DNA from 2 places in the Bradyrhizobium sp. 33ap4 genome. Region 1 is predicted to be linked to the other one. Evidence: predicted binding sites of a transcription regulator. Region 1 holds the regulator's gene; the other holds the start of a gene.
The links. Region 1 encodes HrcA, which represses chaperone genes, less so after heat shock. Its sites were predicted from a motif close to GTTAGCACTCNCNNNNNGNGAGTGCTAAC; they were not measured.
Positions count from the first base shown of each region.

Region 1 (8,868 bases):
TTTTGCGCCTCGAGCAGCAGCGCAAAGGTCGAATCGCCGCGGATATTGATGCGCGCGATGGGATCCATCTGGACGGCGATCTTCAATTTCATAAGCGTGTCCCGCGAGGTCTTGAGGTTAATTAGGGCTGGCGTCGAATGCCGCTAACAAATGGCGCGGCAGGCTCTTCGGCGCAATCAGCACGGCGTCGAATCTGAGCTCGAATTCGGCATGTTCGGGATGCGCCATCAGCCAGGCCTGGGCGGCATTGATGATGCGCAGCTGCTGGCGCGGCGTCACCGCATAGGCGGCGTCGTCGAGGCTGGCCCGGGCCTTGACCTCGACGAAGGCCAGCAGATTGCGCCGGCGCACCACCAGGTCGATCTCGCCAAAGGGGGTGCGGAAGCGTCGTGCCAGGATGCGATAGCCCTTGGCGATCAGAAGCGCTGCGGCGCGGCTCTCCGCCGAGATGCCGGTTCGGAACGCCGCGACGCGCTCGGGCGAGGCGCTGTCAGTCTTCGCCATTGCCGTCCCCGATGGTCTTCGCAAGCTCGAGGGCACGGGCATAGACCTCGCGGCGCGGCCGGCCCGACAGTTCGACCGCATGGGTGACCGCATCCTTGACGCTGCCGCGGCCGAGTTGCGCCCGCAGCAGACCGTCGAGCGTATCCTGGTCCATCACCCCGGCATCATCGGCCGGCGGTCCGATGACCAGCACGAACTCGCCGCGTGTTTCCAGCGCGTCCGCGCCTGCCGCCAGCGCGGCGACCGGCGCGCGCGTGATCTCCTCGTGCAGCTTGGTCAGCTCGCGGCAGATCGCGGCATCGCGGCCGGCCATGATCGTGGCGAGATCGCGCAGCGTGTCCTGTACGCGATTGCCCGATTCGAACATCACGAGCGTCGAATCGACCCTCGCCAGCTCGTTGAGCCGGGCGCGGCGCGCGTGCTCCTTGGCGGGCAAAAATCCCTCGAAGAAAAACCGGTCGGTCGGCAATGCCGCGACCGACAGCGCCGTCAGCACCGATGATGGCCCCGGCACCGCGATGACGGCATGCCCGGCGGCGCAGACGTCGCGCACCAGCTTGAAGCCGGGATCGGAGATCAGTGGCGTGCCGGCGTCGGAAACCAGCGCGATCGCGGCGCCCTGCGCCAGCCGCTCCAGGATTTTTGGACGGGCCTGGGCCGCGTTGTGCTCGTGGTAGAGCGCAAGCTCCGCGGCGATCGCATAACGCTCGGTCAGCCGCCGGGTAATCCTCGTGTCCTCGCAGGCGATGACGTCGACACCGGCCAGCGTTTCCAGCGCGCGCAGGGTGATGTCGGCGAGATTTCCGATCGGGGTCGCGACCAGATGGAGCCCGGGTGCTGCCCTTGGCGCGGCCAATTGCTGGCCGCCGATCGAAAATGTTCTGGCCGCAGCGCCTGTCGTGGCATCCGAACTGTGGAGGGAACTGGCTTTTGCGCGCATAATGCCAATCTAGAGCGTTTTCGAGCGAAGTGGGTACCGGTTCGCGTGAAGAAAACGCGTCAAACCGAGAATCTAGAGCCCCGTTCCGATTCAATCGGAACGGGATAAGCTCTAGAGGGATGGCGGCGCTTGCGCCACATCCGCAAACGGCGGTGACGGAACGCTGGCTGACGGGGGAATGGAGGCCGCGGCAAGGGCGCCGCGGGGCCATAATCCTTTTGTTTTAGTTAACTATTCGCCGAGAATATGCCTGAATCCACCCGCCTCATCAGAGCTGGATGGAGTCCTGGCTGATCACGGTCGGCCAAGAGAAGAGAGACGATGGAAGGCCCGCATCACCGCAAGTCCCCGCCGTCGGGCACCACCCGGCGGACCGCGCTCGGCCTCATCGTGGGCGCGCCGCTGCTGACGGCCTGTTCCGGCGTGCAGCAAAGCCTGAGCCAGTTTTCCAGCCCGTTCGGCGGCAACCAGGAAGGCGGTCCTGCCGGCCCGCAGCAGCAGCCGCAGGCGGTCGGCACCGGGCAGGTCAAGATCGGGCTGATCCTGCCGCTGTCGGCTTCCGGCAATGCCGGGCTTGCCGCCCAGTCGATGCGGAACGCGGCCGAAATGGCACTGGCGGAATTTCAGAACCCGAACATCCAGCTCCTGATCAAGGACGATGGCGGCAGCCCGCAGGGCGCATCGCAGGGTGCCCAGCAGGCACTGTCCGAAGGCGCCGAGATCATCCTGGGACCGCTGTTCGCAGGCTCGGTGCCGGCCGTCGCGCAACTGACGCGGCCGCGCGGAACCTCGGTGATCGCGTTCTCCACCGATTCGAGCGTGGCCGGGCGCGGCGTCTATCTGCTGAGCTTCCTGCCGGAGTCCGACATCAACCGCATCGTCGACTACTCGGCGGGGATCGGAAAGCGCTCGTTCGCCGCGATGGTGCCGGACAACGCCTATGGCAACGTGGTCGAGGCCGCGTTCAAGCAGGCGGTCGGCCGCAAGAACGGCCGCGTCGTCGCATTCGAGAAATATGGCGCCGATCGCGCGACGCCGGCGCGAACCGTGGCGCAGGCGCTCGGCCAGGCCGATGCGCTGCTGATCGCCGACGATGGTGATTCGGTGGTCGCGACCGCCGATGCCTTGACCGCAGCCGGCGCCAATCTGCGCAACATCCAGCTGCTCGGCACCGGGCTGTGGGACAATCCGCGGGTGTTCGCGAGCCCCGTCTTGCAGGGTGGCCTCTACGCCGCGCCCGATCCGTCCGGCTTCCGCAGCTTCGCCGGGCGCTACCGCGGCAAATATGGCGGCGAGCCCGTGCGCACCGCGACGCTTGCCTATGATGCCGTGGCGCTGATGGCGGCGCTCGCGCGCACGCAAGGGGCGCAGCGCTTTGCGCCGGAGACATTGACCAATCCGTCCGGCTTTGCCGGTATCGACGGTCTGTTCCGCTTCCGCTCCGACGGCACCAATGAGCGTGGCCTTGCGGTCATGAAGGTGGCCTCAGGCGGCAGCACGCCGGTGGCAGGCTCGCCGAAGAGCTTTGGCGCTTGATTTTCGTCGGGCGGTCAAGCTGCCTTGTCGAGCGCCGGCACCCGCCAGCTCCTTTGCATGGGGTTGTTTTCGATATTTGGCAGCATGCACCTAGAGCGGTTTCGAGCGAAGTGGATACCGGTTCGCGTGAAGAAAACGCGTCAAAACAAGAATCTAGAGCCTCGTTCCGATTCAATCGGAACGGGATAGGTTCTAGGCGGCGAGATCCGCAACGACCGCGTCGAGCACCGGGAATCCCGACGTCGTCACCCGCAGTCGTCCGTCGGCGTCGACGGCGATCGCGCCTTCCTCGCGCAGCATCGCGATCCGGTGCGGGTCGAGCTGGCGGCCGGAGAGCTTCGCATAGCGCTTGGGATCGATGCCCTCGGCGAGCCGCAGCCCCATCAGCAGAAACTCGTCGGCGCGTTCTTCGCTGTTGAGGCTGTCATCGCTGACGACGCCGTGACCGCGCTCCTCGACGTTCAACAGCCACGCCTCGGGGCGCCGCTCGGTTGCGGTCGCGTGCCTGACGCCATCGATGTCGAGCCGGCCATGTGCGCCGGGGCCGATGCCGGCATATTCCTCACCGCGCCAGTAGACGAGGTTGTGCTTGCACTCCGCGCCGGCGCGGGCGTGATTGGAGATCTCATAGGCCGGCAATCCCTCGCGGGCGCAGACCTCCTGCGTCACGTCGTAGAGCGCGCGCGCGGTCGCTTCGTCCGGCGTCTGCAATTTGCCGGCGGCATGCAGCCCGAAGAACGGCGTGCCTTCCTCGATCGTGAGCTGGTAGAGCGACAGATGCTCGGCCGCTTCCGAGATCGCCTGCTTCAGTTCATCGGCCCACATCCGCGGCGTCTGGTCGGGGCGGGCATAGATCAGATCGAACGAGTAACGGTCGAACGCAGAGCGCGCGATCGCGACCGCGTCGAGCGCCTCGCGCGCGGTGTGCAGGCGGCCAAGCGCCTTCAGCGAGACGTCATCGAGCGCCTGCACGCCGAGCGAGACGCGATTGACGCCGGCTGCGCGATAGCCGCGAAAGCGCGTCGCCTCGACGCTGGTCGGATTGGCCTCGAGCGTGACCTCGACATCGCGCGCCACCGTCCAGTGCTTGCCGATCGCATCGAGCACGGCACCGACGGTCTTCGGCTGCATCAACGACGGCGTGCCGCCGCCGAGGAAGATCGAGGACACCTGCCGCCCCGGCACGCGCGCGGCCGTCGTCTCGATCTCGCGGGCGAACGCGCGCACGAAACGCTCCTCGTCGACCGGCGCATGCCGCACATGGCTGTTGAAATCACAATACGGGCATTTCGACAGGCAGAACGGCCAGTGCACGTAGACGCCGAAGGCTTCTCGGTCAGCGTGGCTCAAGGCAGATCTCCGCGAGCTTCACGAAGGCGCGGGCGCGATGCGACAGGCCGAGCCCGAGCGGCGGCAGGCCGTGCTTCTCGATGCTGGTCATCTCGCCGAAGGTCCGCGTGTAGCCGTCGGGCAGGAAGGCCGGATCGTAGCCAAAGCCGGCGGTGCCACGCGGCGGCCAGACGAGGGTTCCATCGACGCGGGCCTCGACCTGCTCGAGATGATCGTCGGGCCAGGCCACGCACAACGCCGACACGAAGTGCGCCTTGCGCCGGTCCGGTGCGGTGGCGCCGCGTTCCTGCAGCAGCCGCTCGATCCGCGTCATCGCCGCCATGAAGTCCTTGCCCTCGCCGGCCCAGCGCGCCGAGTAGATCCCGGGCGCGCCGTCGAGCGCGTCGACCACGAGGCCGGAATCGTCGGCGAAGGCGGGCAGTCCGGTCGCCTTCGCTGCCGCGATCGCCTTGATCGCCGCGTTGGCGCGAAAATTGTCGCCGGTCTCCTCGGGCTCGGCGAGGTCGAGCTCGCCGGCCGACACCACCTCGACGCCGTGCGGCGCCAGCAGTTCCCGCATCTCGGCAAGCTTGCCGGGATTATGGGTGGCGATGACGAGCCTTCCGGTGATTCGGCGGTGCATGACCAATCTGACTACGCCACCGCGATCTTTTGCAAGTCGACCAGACGCGCGACACCTTTGCGCGCCAGCGCCATCAGCGCCAGGAATTCACCTTCCGAGAACGGCGTCTTCTCGGCGGTGCCCTGCACCTCGATGATCCGGCCGTCGCCGGTCATGACGAAATTGGCGTCGGTGTCGGCTTCGGAATCCTCGGCATAGTCGAGATCGAGCACCGGCGTGCCCTGGTAGATGCCGCACGAGATCGCCGCCACATTGTCGCGCAACACATTGGTCTTCAGCATGTTGCGGGTCTTCATCCAGTTGATGCAGTCGGCCAGCGCCACCCAGGCACCGGTGATCGAGGCGGTGCGGGTGCCGCCGTCGGCCTGGATGACGTCGCAATCGACCGTGATCTGGCGCTCGCCGAGCGCCTCGAGGTCGACGGCCGCGCGCAGCGAGCGGCCGATCAGCCGCTGGATCTCGACCGTCCGGCCGCCCTGCTTGCCGGCCGAGGCCTCGCGGCGGGTGCGTTCCAGGGTAGCACGCGGCAGCATGCCGTATTCGGCGGTGACCCAGCCGCGGCCCTGGCCCTTCAGCCACGGCGGCAGCCGCTCTTCCAGCGTGGCGGTCACCAGCACATGGGTGTCGCCGAACTTCACCATGCAGGAACCCTCGGCATATTTGACGACGCCGCGTTCCAGCGACACGGGACGCAGTTCATCGGGTGCACGGCGGCTTGGCCGCATGAAATCCTCCAGAAATCCGAGAAAATTGGCTGGCGGTGCTTGTAGGAGCGGGAAGGGGCAGCGGCAAGGGTTTTGGCGAGGGTTTTCGGCCCCGGTAGGGTCCGGTACGACGGGGCCGAATGCATGCTTGTCATCGGCCTCCCGGATCGACAAATTATGCAGTAATTGTGAGGGACTGGAGTGTGACTCACCACGATCCGATTGGCCTGATCGCGCCGCATGCCGGGCTCGCCCAGCTCAACGAGCGTTCGCGCGATATTTTTCGTCAAATCGTCGAAAGCTATCTCGCAACCGGCGAGCCGGTCGGTTCGCGCAACATTTCGCGCCTGATCGCATTACCGCTGTCGCCGGCCTCGGTCCGCAACGTGATGTCGGATCTCGAGCAGCTCGGCCTGATCTATGCGCCGCACACCTCCGCCGGCCGCTTGCCGACCGAACTCGGGCTGCGCTTCTTCGTCGATGCGCTGATGCAGGTCGGCGACCTCACCGAGGCCGAGCGTCAGTCGATCCAGACCCAGCTTGCGGCCGTCGGCCGCGCGCAATCCGTCGAGGCCGCGCTTGGCGAAGCCTTGACGCGGTTGTCGGGGCTGACCCGCGCCGCGGCGGTGGTGCTGACGCAAAAGTCGAATGCGCGGCTGAAGCACATCGAGTTCGTCCGGCTGGAGCCGGAAAAGGCGCTGGTCGTGTTGGTCGGCGAAGACGGCCAGGTCGAAAACCGCGTGCTGGCACTGCCGCCGGGTGTTCCATCCTCAGCCCTGACCGAGGCGACCAATTTCCTCAATGCGCGGATCCGCGGCCGGACGCTGGCCGAAGCGCGGCTCGAGCTCGAGACGGCACTGACGCAAAATCGCGCCGAGCTCGATCAGCTCACGCAAAAGGTGGTCGCGGCGGGCATCGCGAGTTGGTCCGGCGGCGAGAATGAGGACCGCCAGCTGATCGTGCGCGGTCACGCCAATCTGCTCGAGGACCTGCACGCGCTCGACGATCTCGAGCGCATCAAGTCGCTGTTCGACGATCTCGAAACCAAGCGCGGGGTGATCGATCTGCTCGGCCGCGCCGAACGCGGCGAGGGCGTGCGGATCTTCATCGGCTCGGAGAACAAGCTGTTCTCGCTGTCGGGTTCCTCGACCATCATCGCGCCCTACGGCGACGCCCAGGGGCGGATCGTGGGCGTCCTCGGCGTGATCGGACCGACGCGGCTGAACTATGCGCGGGTGATCCCGACCGTCGATTATGCCGCGCGCATCGTCAGCAAGATGCTGGGCGGCTGACCGGGGGGCGATTTCGCTTTCATTTGACGGGTTTTCTTCACCCAAGCCGGAGATCCCAGTTCCCGAGACCGGTATGTTGCGCTTGATTTTCGCCGCCCAAAGCACGATATCCCGGCAAGCAATCCCCAAGATTTGAACCGACGCGAGTTTTCGAGAAGGCAAGCCATGACCGATCCGAACCGGGCCAATGACAACACCGAGAATTCGGCGCCGACGGGTGAGCCCGTGGTCTCGAAGCCCTACATCATGCCTGACGAGCCCGAAGCCGGATCGGCGGAGGCGCTGACCAAGGAACTCGCCGAGGCGCGCGACCGGACGCTGCGCACCCTGGCCGAGATGGAGAATCTCCGCCAGCGCACCCGCCGCGAGGTCGCCGACGCCAAGACCTACGGCATCACCGGCTTTGCCCGCGACGTGCTCGATATCGCCGACAACCTGCAGCGCGCGCTCGATGCGGTGCCGGCCGAGACCAAGGAAGCCGCCGATCCCGGCCTGAAGGCGCTGATCGAAGGCGTCGAGCTGACCGAACGTTCGCTGCTCAACGCGCTGGAGAAGAACGGCGTCAAGAAGTTCGACCCGATCGGCGAGAAGTTCGATCCGAACTTCCAGCAGGCGATGTTCGAGGTGCCCGATCCGTCGGTGCCGTCGGGCACCGTGGTGCAGGTCGTGCAGGCCGGTTACATGATCGGCGAGCGCATCCTGCGTCCGGCGCTGGTCGGCGTCTCCAAGGGCGGCGCCAAGGCCGCCCCGACCGCTGACATCACCGCCTGATCCGTCCGATCCCGGACACCCGTCTGTGAGCTCGCGGATTGCGCGGGCTCACAGTCGCGGCTTCTCGTGTGCCTTCGGCCAATAGGTGCCGAAGCTCCAGAGATTTCCTTCCGGATCGCGGCAGGCGAAGTCGCGGCTGCCATAATCCGTGTTTCGCGGTTCCATCTCGATCTTCGCTCCGGCAGCCTTGACCTTCGCGTGCAGCGCGTCGGGATCGTCGACGGCGATATAGATCGAGTCGGTGCGGCGGTTGTCGAGGTCGCCGACCAGCCTGCCATATGCGTCGTCGCGGCTCTGGCCCAGCATCAGCATCGAGGAACCATAGGCGAGCTCGGCGTGATGGATCACGCCGCCATCGCGGTAGACGACGTGTTCGGTGAACCCAAGCACCGTCGTGAGCCAATTGGTCATCGCCTCGGCATCCTTGCAGCGCAGGGTTGGGTAGATGCGGGGCGGTTCGATGTCGTGCGTCATGGTCGCTCACCTCCTTGGCTGACGGCGCCATCCTGCACGGGGCAACGCGGCGTTGGCTTGAAGGTTTGTTACCAGTCCGCCAGCCCATCGCCGGCGTGAACCAGCCGGCGGTCGGTCAGCGCCCGGCGGCGCGCCCAGGCGGTTGGCGGTTCGCCTGCGAATTCGACGAACTCGCGGGCGAGATGGGCCTGGTCGGCATAGCCGCTTTCCGCCGCGATCCCCGCCCAGCCAAGCGCTGCGCCGCTTTGCGCCAGCCGGCTCGCCCGGTGAAACCGCATCATGCGCGCCAGCGATTTGGGGGCGAGGCCGAGTTCGGACCGAAACCGGCCAGCCAGATGCTTGCGGCTCCAGCCGATCTCGTCGGCCAATGCCGTGATGCTGATAGCGCCGGCCGAACGCGCCAGTTTTCGATAGGCGAACGCGATTTCGGGAGACGGCATGTGGCCGGCGCGGCGCAGCACGAACGCCTCGATCAGGTCGAAGCGGCGCTGCCAGCAGGTCACGGCGCCGAGCTGTTCGCGCAGACGACGGCCATCATGGCCGAGCACATCGTCGATATCGACCATGCGCCCGACCAGGTCGGTCACGGCGCCGCCGAAGAAGCCGTAGGCGCCGAGCGGGGTGAAATCGACCTGCACGCAGGCGGCGCGCCCGTCGGACTCGATGTAGACAGGC
Region 1 is NZ_JAUMTJ010000049.1:65,287-74,154, reverse strand. Features, by position in the region: partial or broken gene gshB (glutathione synthase) at 1-92, opposite strand, end outside; gene Q2M23_RS31280 (YraN family protein) at 118-504, opposite strand; gene rsmI (16S rRNA (cytidine(1402)-2'-O)-methyltransferase) at 491-1,444, opposite strand; gene Q2M23_RS31270 (penicillin-binding protein activator) at 1,766-2,980, shown strand; gene hemW (radical SAM family heme chaperone HemW) at 3,173-4,330, opposite strand; gene rdgB (RdgB/HAM1 family non-canonical purine NTP pyrophosphatase) at 4,317-4,952, opposite strand; gene rph (ribonuclease PH) at 4,964-5,677, opposite strand; gene hrcA (heat-inducible transcriptional repressor HrcA) at 5,860-6,948, shown strand; gene grpE (nucleotide exchange factor GrpE) at 7,114-7,719, shown strand; gene Q2M23_RS31240 (VOC family protein) at 7,768-8,193, opposite strand; gene Q2M23_RS31235 (helix-turn-helix domain-containing protein) at 8,262-8,868, opposite strand, start outside.

Region 2 (8,868 bases), on a different contig from region 1:
AGGATGCCAACCCCAAGCGTGGAAGCAGCGGCCAGAAACGAGATGTCCAGAAATCGCAACGGCGCTTTTGGACGATGACCGGCAGAACCCGAAATGACGTAATAGACGCCATAACCCGCGCCGAGGACGACAAACGTCAGCGTTTGCCTGAGCCAGAACGTCAAGACGACCGCAAGATCATCGAGGCTGTCCAGGGCATAGGCGCCGAGCGCAAGCAGTGCGCCGATCGCGTAGAACAGCACGAGCGTTGACGTCAGTGATTTGGCGTCGCGGGACATCAGATGATCCTTGCATCCCGATCGTAATCAAACTGCAAAAAAGAAGGCCGCCCGGAGGCGGCCTTCGATCTCGATAGGGATGGGGGAGGCTTAGAAGCCGCCCATGCCGCCCATTCCACCCATGCCGCCACCGCCGCCCGGCATTGCCGGCGCCGCGTCCTTCGGCAGTTCGGCGACCATGGCTTCGGTGGTCACGAGCAGGCCGGCCACGGAGGAGGCGTCCTGCAAGGCGGTGCGCACCACCTTGGCGGGGTCGATGATGCCCTTGTCGACCATGTCGACATAGTCCTCGGTCTGCGCGTCGAAGCCGAAGGTCTCCGACTTGTTCTCGAGGATCTTGCCGACCACGATCGAGCCCTCGACACCGGCGTTCTCCGAGATCTGGCGGACCGGAGCTTCGAGCGCCTTGAGCACGATGTTGATGCCGGCCTGGACGTCAGCATTCGGGTTGGTGAGCCGGCCGACCGCCTTCTTGGCGCGCAGCAGCGCGACGCCGCCGCCCGGCACGATGCCTTCCTGCACCGCGGCGCGGGTCGCGTTCAGCGCGTCCTCGACACGGTCCTTCTTCTCCTTGACCTCGACCTCGGTCGCACCGCCGACCTTGATCACCGCAACGCCGCCGGCGAGCTTGGCGAGGCGCTCCTGCAGCTTCTCACGGTCGTAGTCCGAGGTGGTCTCCTCGATCTGCGCCTTGATCTGGCCAACGCGGGCGTCGATGTCCTTCTTCTTGCCGGCGCCCTTGACGATCGTGGTGTTCTCCTTGTCGATCACGATCTTGCCGGCGCGGCCGAGCATGTTGATCGTGACGCTCTCGAGCTTCATGCCGAGGTCGTCGGAGATCAGCTGACCGCCGGTCAGGATCGCGATGTCCTCCAGCATCGCCTTGCGGCGATCGCCGAAGCCCGGCGCCTTGACGGCGGCGACCTTGAGCCCGCCGCGCAGGCGGTTGACGACCAGGGTCGCCAGCGCCTCGCCCTCGACGTCCTCGGCGAGGATCAAGAGCGGACGGCCCGACTGCACCACGGCTTCCAGCACCGGCAGCATGGACTGCAGGCCGGACAGCTTCTTCTCGTGCAGCAGGATGTAGGCATCCTCGAGCTCGGCGGTCATCTTCTCGGCGTTGGTGATGAAGTAGGGGCTGAGGTAGCCGCGGTCGAACTTCATGCCCTCGACGATATCGACCTCGGTCTCGAGCGACTTGTTCTCCTCGACGGTGATCACGCCCTCGTTGCCGACCTTCTGCATCGCCTGCGCGATCATCTTGCCGATCGCGGCATCGCCATTGGCCGAGATGGTGCCGACCTGGGCGACTTCGGACGAGGAGGCGACCGGCTTGGCGCGCTTCTCGATGTCCTTGATCACGGCCGCGACCGCGGTGTCGATACCGCGCTTGAGGTCCATCGGGTTCATGCCGGCGGCGACCGACTTGGCGCCCTCGCGGACGATGGCCTGCGCCAGCACGGTCGCGGTGGTGGTGCCGTCACCGGCGGTATCGTTGGTCTTGGAAGCGACCTCGCGCAGCATCTGCGCGCCCATGTTCTCGAACTTGTCGTCGAGCTCGATCTCCTTGGCGACGGTGACGCCGTCCTTGGTGATGCGGGGAGCGCCGAAGCTCTTCTCGATGACGACGTTGCGGCCCTTGGGGCCGAGCGTCACCTTCACGGCGTTGGCGAGCACGTCGACACCGCGCAGCATGCGGTCGCGGGCCTCTCCGGCGAATTTTACGTCCTTGGCAGCCATTGATTTGAACTCCTGGAATGATTGGATGCGGTCGCCCGGCATCTGCGCTCGTCATTGCCGGGCAAAAGCACGAAGTGCGTCTTCGTGCCAGATGACCCGGCAATCCATCGTCCTTGCGAGAATCTTGCGAAGATTGATGGATGCCCGGATCAGGTCCGGGAATGACGGCGGAGAGAGTGGGCGCTCTCGAATTGGTCGTGGCGCTTACGCCAGCACGCCCATGATGTCGGACTCCTTCATGATCAGGAGTTCCTGGTTGTCGAGCTTGACCTCGGTGCCCGACCATTTGCCGAACAGCACGCGGTCGCCGACCTTGAGGTCGATCGGGATCAGCTTGCCGGCCTCGTCGCGGCCACCCGGGCCGACGGCGACGATCTCGCCCTGGGACGGCTTCTCCTTCGCCGAGTCCGGAATGATGATGCCGCCCTTGGATTTCTCCTCGGCATCGATACGCTTGACCACGACGCGGTCGTGCAGGGGGCGGAAGGTGGATTTAGCCATGACGTTCCCTCTTGGAGGCTCGGTTTCAGGTCCGGTTCATCGGGACCGGCGTTGGATGCCGGCCCGGTCGGCGCTGGGCAGGACGCCCGACGCTCTTAGCAATCGTGGTGCGAGAGTGCTAATTGTGGGCCGGGAAATATGGCCTGGCGCAGTTTCTGTCAAGCAAACGGGTTAAGGCCTTGGTGAGGCCAATATAGGATGGTGGACCAGAAACCAAATCGTAGCGATGACGTAATTTTGTCAGACGTCATTGCTCCGTCTTAAGTTTTACGCTTGGCTGCAGGACGGGTGCGGCCGGGACATAGTCGGGGGATGCATATGATCAGGTCATTCAACGCGCGATTGGTCGCACGGTTCGCGGCTGTTTCGGCGCTGACGACACTCTTGGGGGCGTGCGGCAGCATGAGCCTGCCGTCGTTGTCGTCGAACCCTGAGCCGGCGCCAGCCGAGCCGGGGGTCGCCCCCGAAATGCCCGCAAGCATCCGCGCCGATGAGATCGTCGGCCGCTGGGGTCTCGCCTCGTTCCAGAATCCCGCCGATCGCGCCCGCACCGAGGCCGCCGCGCGCGGCCAGTGCAAGCAGCCTTACGTGATCGGCGCCGGCCAGAACGGCGGCGTCATCATGCATCTGGCCGACCAGGCCACCCCGCAGGAACTGCGGCTGAAGGGTTCCCCGAGTGGCAAGAACTATATCGGCCCGCCTGGACCGACGCCCGGCGAGCAGGACCGCGAGATCGTCTCGTTCGATGGCCGCGTCATGATCACCCGCTTCGTCGACAAGGACGCCGGGGTCCGCTACGGCAACATGGTCTACGTCCGCTGCGCCCCGAGGGCGTAACGGCGGGACTTCGAGCGATCTTCCGACAAAGCGCCGCATAGTCGGTGCACCTCTCCCCTTGTGGGAGAGGTCGGATTGCATCGTCAGATGCAATCCGGGTGAGGGGTCTCCCTCCGCGAGTGACCCTTTCGAGATTTGAGTAGGCGGCGACAACCCCTCATCTGGCGCGGATTGCATCCGCGCCACCTTCTCCCACAAGGGGAGAAGGGAAGGAGACCCGCAAACACGGCCTTATCGCCGCACGCCAACCCGATTGACGCCGCCATTCAAATTGCCGCCCGCATTGTGGCGGACCGCAGCGCGCGCCACCGGACGAGGCCTGAGCACAACGCCTGCCCGCGCCACGCAGCCTGCCGGATAACCGACATACGTGCAGTAAATCACGGCGTTGGCCGGTGCTGGACTGAGAGCGGCGCCTGCAAACCCCAACATCAGGCTCGCCGCTATTCCCGCAACCGTCACTGACTTGGTTGGAAAAATGTTCGTCCGACGCATGGTGATCCTCCTCATCGCGGGCGGGCCAAAAGATGGTGCGCCGCTTCAGGCGCGGCCCAACATAATGAGCAGCAAGGCATGGATCGGATTGACGTAGATCAACGCCCGCGCGCGGCCGTACGTCTGTGCGTGAAGCCGGCGCAACGGCAGCACGAGCACGGCGCTGTGTCTGGTGACCTCTACTGGGTGGGCTCGCTCAAACAAGAACGCCGGCCCGAGGGCCGGCGTTTTTCGTGCTGATCTGAGAAACCTCAGTTGAACATCGCGTCGATGTCGTCCTGTGAGGCGTGGCCGGCGTCGCCGTCGAGCTTCGGACCGTTGAGCAGGCGGGCATCGCCCTCGCGGGTGTCGACGATCGCCGGGACGTGCGACTTGATCGCGTCGACGCCGCCCCAGATGTTCATCATCTCGTTGATGTGCTGTTCGATGAACTTCATCGTCTGCATCACCTTGCTGATGCGCTGGCCGGTGAGGTCCTGGAAGTTGCAGGCCTCGAAGATCGAGACCACGCGCTCCTGAATATCTTCGCTGAGCCGCTTCTGCTGGTCGGGCGTGACGTTGTTGGCGAGCGCGGACGCGGCCTGGTCGATCGCCTCCACCGCCTCGAGGATCTGCTGGGTGGCCTGTTCGGTGCCGCCGACCACGGCGCCGAGCTCGCCATTGACCTTGGCCATCTCCTCGCCGTTGAAGCTCTTGCCATGCAGCACGGCGATCTCGCGCTTGGTGCGGCTGATCGCGTCGTGGATCAGGTCGAGCTCGACCTTGAGCTTCTCACACTGTTCGACCTGCGCACGGTAGGTCTCGAGCAGCGCGTGGGTCTCGGCGACTTCGCGGGCGACCGCCGCATCGACGCTGTCGCCGGTGCGCTGTGCCGGGGCTGCGGCCATCTGGGCGCGGATCGAGCGAAGCTCGGCCATGATCTCGCGATGCATCGGACCGAGATCGGCGCCGCCCGTAACATCCGGCTCCGGCATCACAACCTCGCCCATCGCCTGCTCGACACGAAAACGCTTGCGCTTCACTGACATGATTTTCATTCCCGCCCCTTCACTGAAGTCCGTTCTAGACAGAGCGGATTTAACGTCAGGTTCACGCCGGAACTGTTTGCGCGGATAGCGCGCAAGCGCGGCGATACCGGCGATTAACCATGTCGCCACGCCGTTCACGCAAAATAAACGCTGTCAGGGAAAACCGCGCTCCATTGCCGATGTGGTGAATCGAAACGGCCGATCCGTTTACCAAACCGATGCGGTTTTCATTGCTTATTGACCACGTGCAACGGCGCAAAGTCGGCGCCGCGCGCATCACGTCACGACGAAACCAGTACAGAGTACGTCGATGTTCAGGAAAACCACGCTTGCGCTGCTCGCCGGCGCGTCTTCTCTTATTGCCGTTCCCCATCACGCCATGGCGATCGACGCGGCAGCGCCCGCCGGGCCCGCCGTCATCTATGCCAATCAGGGCGCTCCGCAGCCGCCGATGCGCACCGCCTATGTGCAGCCGCAGCGCTCCAACATGGGCGGCGGCTTCATCGAATTCCTGTTCGGCGATGCGCCGTCGTCGCAGGGTTATTCGCCACAGCCGTATCAGCAGCAGCCTGGCTATTACGGCAACCGTCAGCTGCCGCCGATGGATCCGCAGCAGCAGATGCTCCGGCAGCAGGAAGAGGCCGCGGGCGATCCGGCGCAGCGTCCGTTCGATCCGAGATACGAGAAGCAACTGGTCGACTATAGCGGCAAGGAAAGCGCCGGCACCATCGTCGTCGATACGCCGAACAAGTTTCTCTATCTGGTGCAGGGCGACGGCCGCGCGCTGCGCTACGGCATCGGCGTCGGCCGGCCCGGCTTCACCTGGGCCGGCGTCAAGACGATCTCGGCCAAGAAGGAGTGGCCGGCCTGGACGCCGCCGCCGGAAATGCTGGCGCGCCGTCCCGATCTGCCGCGGCACATGGAAGGCGGCCCGGAAAATCCGCTCGGCGCCCGCGCGATGTATCTTGGCTCCTCGCTCTATCGCATCCACGGCTCCAACGAGCCCTGGACGATCGGCACCAACGTCTCGTCCGGCTGCATCCGGATGCGCAACGAGGACGTCATCGACCTCTACGGCCGCGTCAATGTCGGCGCCAGGGTCGTTGTGATGTGAAGTTGTAGTCCCGATCGATCAAAATAAAACGGCCGCTCGATGGAGCGGCCGTTTGTGTTTCAGGTGAGACGCTTACGCGTAATTGCTGTCGTCACCATCTCCGCCGCCGTCGAAGCCGTCGTCATCATTGTCGAAGTCGTCGGCGTCTTGATCATCGTCACTGTCCCGGTCGGCCTGCGCTTGGTCGAACGCGCCGGCGCGCGAGCCGCTGTCGCGGTTGGAGCCGATGTCGTTGACCCCGGCGTCGCGCGCGAGGTCGCTCGACGACTGGTCGCCGCCCCAGGGACGCGAACCGCCGCCGAGGCCGCCGGCATCGGCCATCGACTGGTGGCTGCCGCCACCCATCACGCCGCGGATGCTGGAGAGCAACAGTCCGCCGCCGACCACGCCGGCCGCGGCCGCCGCCGCCGTGCCGAGGAACGAGCCGCCACCGCCGCCCGGCGCGCCGCCGAGCGCCGGCGGCTGCGGGCCGCCATAGCCTTGGCCGTAGGGTTGCGCGGGCTGGCCGTAAGGCTGGCCATAGCCGCCGCCGGCCTGCTGCATCGCCTGGCCCGAGTTCCAGACCGGGCGGCTGCCAGGATCGCGGCCGCCCATGTCGGGCGCCCGCACCGGCGGCACCGAACCATGCTGCTGGCCCTGTCCGCCGAAGATCGCATCGCGCATCGAATCGAGGAAACCGCCGCCCTGCTGCTGGGCTCCCTGCTGCTGGCCGACCGCGGCCTCGAGTTCCTGAATCCGGTCATGGGCGCGCTTCAGCGCCTCGTCCTGCACCAGCGCGGTCTGCACCAGCGCGTAGACCGCATTCGGCGCGCTGCGCAGGCCCTGCATGATCGCGGACATGGCCTCGCCGTCGCGCGGGGCATTCTCCAGCTTGGCGAGCCGGTCGAAGAGATCGTCGATCAGTTGGCGTTCTTGCGGTGTCATGGCGTTCTCCATCGCGTCGATCGAATCGGCGCGTCCGAGATGTAGGACGGGGTTTGTGGCGCAAGGAGTGGGGGCCAGAATTAAATTTATGTATGCGACAATACGACCGGCGGATTCCTATGAGCCTTGTCAGGCCAGTGTAACTTTATTCAGGGCCAGCAGCGCGGGGAAATCGACGCCTGCCAGATAGGCATGTTCGGTCTCGCGCTGCGTCGTCAGCGGGTCGAGGCTCTTCAGCGTTTCGTCGACGAAACCGGGATGGCACATCACGAGTCCGTCCTCGGGCATGCCGTCGAGGAAGCCCTGCATCAGCGCCGCGAAATCATTGCCGCGCGTAAAATCATAGGCGCCGGCGAAGGCCGGATTGAACCGCAGGCCTGCTCGCTGCGCCTTGATCCGGAACTGCGTGCTGAGCACGTTCAGCACCAGCGCTTTCGGCGCCGCCAGCTGGCGCGCCAGCGGGCCTTCGCGGCCGCACTGCCGCACCCAGGCGCCCGGCGCGCGCTCCTTCACGGCGCGCAGGAAGCCGTCGCGCACCTGCGGGAACAGCTGCGCGTGCTGATGACCGTCGACGAAGTCGGGTGCGCGGCCGAACAGATCATGGAAGGCGTCGAGCTGCGCCAGCACCTCGGCATGGACCAGTTCGGCGTCGAGCCGATGCATCAGCCCGGCGCGCAGCAGCCGCGGGAAGGGCAGGAACATGTCGCTGTCGAGCGGGCGGAAATGCATCGTCAGCGGCCGGAACGGCGCGGTCAGCGTCACATGCAGCCCGATCGCGCAGCGCGGGCTGTTCGCCACCGACGCCGTGAGTGCGCTGGCCGCATCGCGGCCGATCGCCGGCGTCACCGTCATCACCGACGTCGCATTGAGGCGGCCGCGCTCGATCAGGTCGCGGATCGCGCGGTTGACGCCGTCGCTCAAGCCATAATCGTCAGCACACAGCCAGATCCGGCGCGGCGTATCGGTGTTCATTCCGCGGCGGTCCGCTCGGAGGCATTTTGCGCCGCGCCGCCGTCGGCGTGCTTCTCGGTGTGCTCGGCGACGAAGTAGATCGGCCGCGCCTTCAGCTCGGAGAGGATCTTGCCGATATATTCGCCGACGATGCCGATCATGATCAGCTGCACGCCGCCGATCGTCATCATGCCGATCATCAGCGACGGATAGCCGGGGACCTGCTTGCCGGTGGTCAGCACTTCCCACAGGATCGAGAGGCCGAACAGGAACGCCACGCCGGCGAGCAGCGCGCCGAGCAGGCTTGCGAAGCGCAGCGGCGCCACCGAGAACGAGGTCAGGCCCTCGATCGACAGACCGATCAGCCGGCCGGCATTGAAGGTGGTGACGCCATGCGCGCGCGGCGCCGGCTCGTAGTCGACGCGGATCTGCCGGAAGCCGATCCAGCTGGCGAGGCCCTTGAAGAAGCGGTTGCGCTCCGGCAATTGCCGCAGCGCCGCGGCCGCGCGCGGCGACAGCAGACGGAAGTCGCCGGCATCCTCCGGGATCTGCTGCCGGGCGCCCCAGTTGATCAGCGCGTAGAAGCCGCGCACGGCCAGCCGCCGCGCGGCCGATTCATTGTCGCGATGCGCCTTCGCCGTGTAGACCACGTCATAGCCGTCATCGATCCAGTGCGCGACCAGTTGCTCCACCAGCGTCGGCGGATGCTGGCCGTCGCCATCCATGAACAGCACCGCGCCGCGGCGGGCGTGGTCGAGGCCGGCCATCAGCGCCGCCTCCTTGCCGAAATTGCGCGACAGCGACACCACCTGCAGGTCGAGCCCGTCGGCGGGCAGGCCGCGCGCGATCATCAGCGTGTTGTCCGCGCTGCCGTCATCGACATAGATCACCTCGCAGGCGAGGCCATAGCGGGCGCGCAGCGTCTTGGCGAGGTTGATCAGCCGCTCATGCAACGCAGCAAGCCCGGCCGCCTCGTTGTAGACGGGCACGACGATCGACA
Region 2 is NZ_JAUMTJ010000011.1:11,437-20,304, forward strand. Features, by position in the region: gene Q2M23_RS10545 (hypothetical protein) at 1-278, opposite strand, end outside; gene groL (chaperonin GroEL) at 369-2,018, opposite strand; gene Q2M23_RS10555 (co-chaperone GroES) at 2,223-2,519, opposite strand; gene Q2M23_RS10560 (hypothetical protein) at 2,838-3,356, shown strand; gene Q2M23_RS10565 (hypothetical protein) at 3,588-3,866, opposite strand; gene Q2M23_RS10570 (protein phosphatase CheZ) at 4,103-4,879, opposite strand; gene Q2M23_RS10575 (L,D-transpeptidase) at 5,190-5,993, shown strand; gene Q2M23_RS10580 (DUF2076 domain-containing protein) at 6,066-6,917, opposite strand; gene Q2M23_RS10585 (ChbG/HpnK family deacetylase) at 7,047-7,889, opposite strand; gene Q2M23_RS10590 (glycosyltransferase family 2 protein) at 7,886-8,868, opposite strand, start outside.
Region 2: a site for HrcA is predicted at 2,614-2,642, ahead of Q2M23_RS10555 (co-chaperone GroES). Genes of this name have one in related genera too.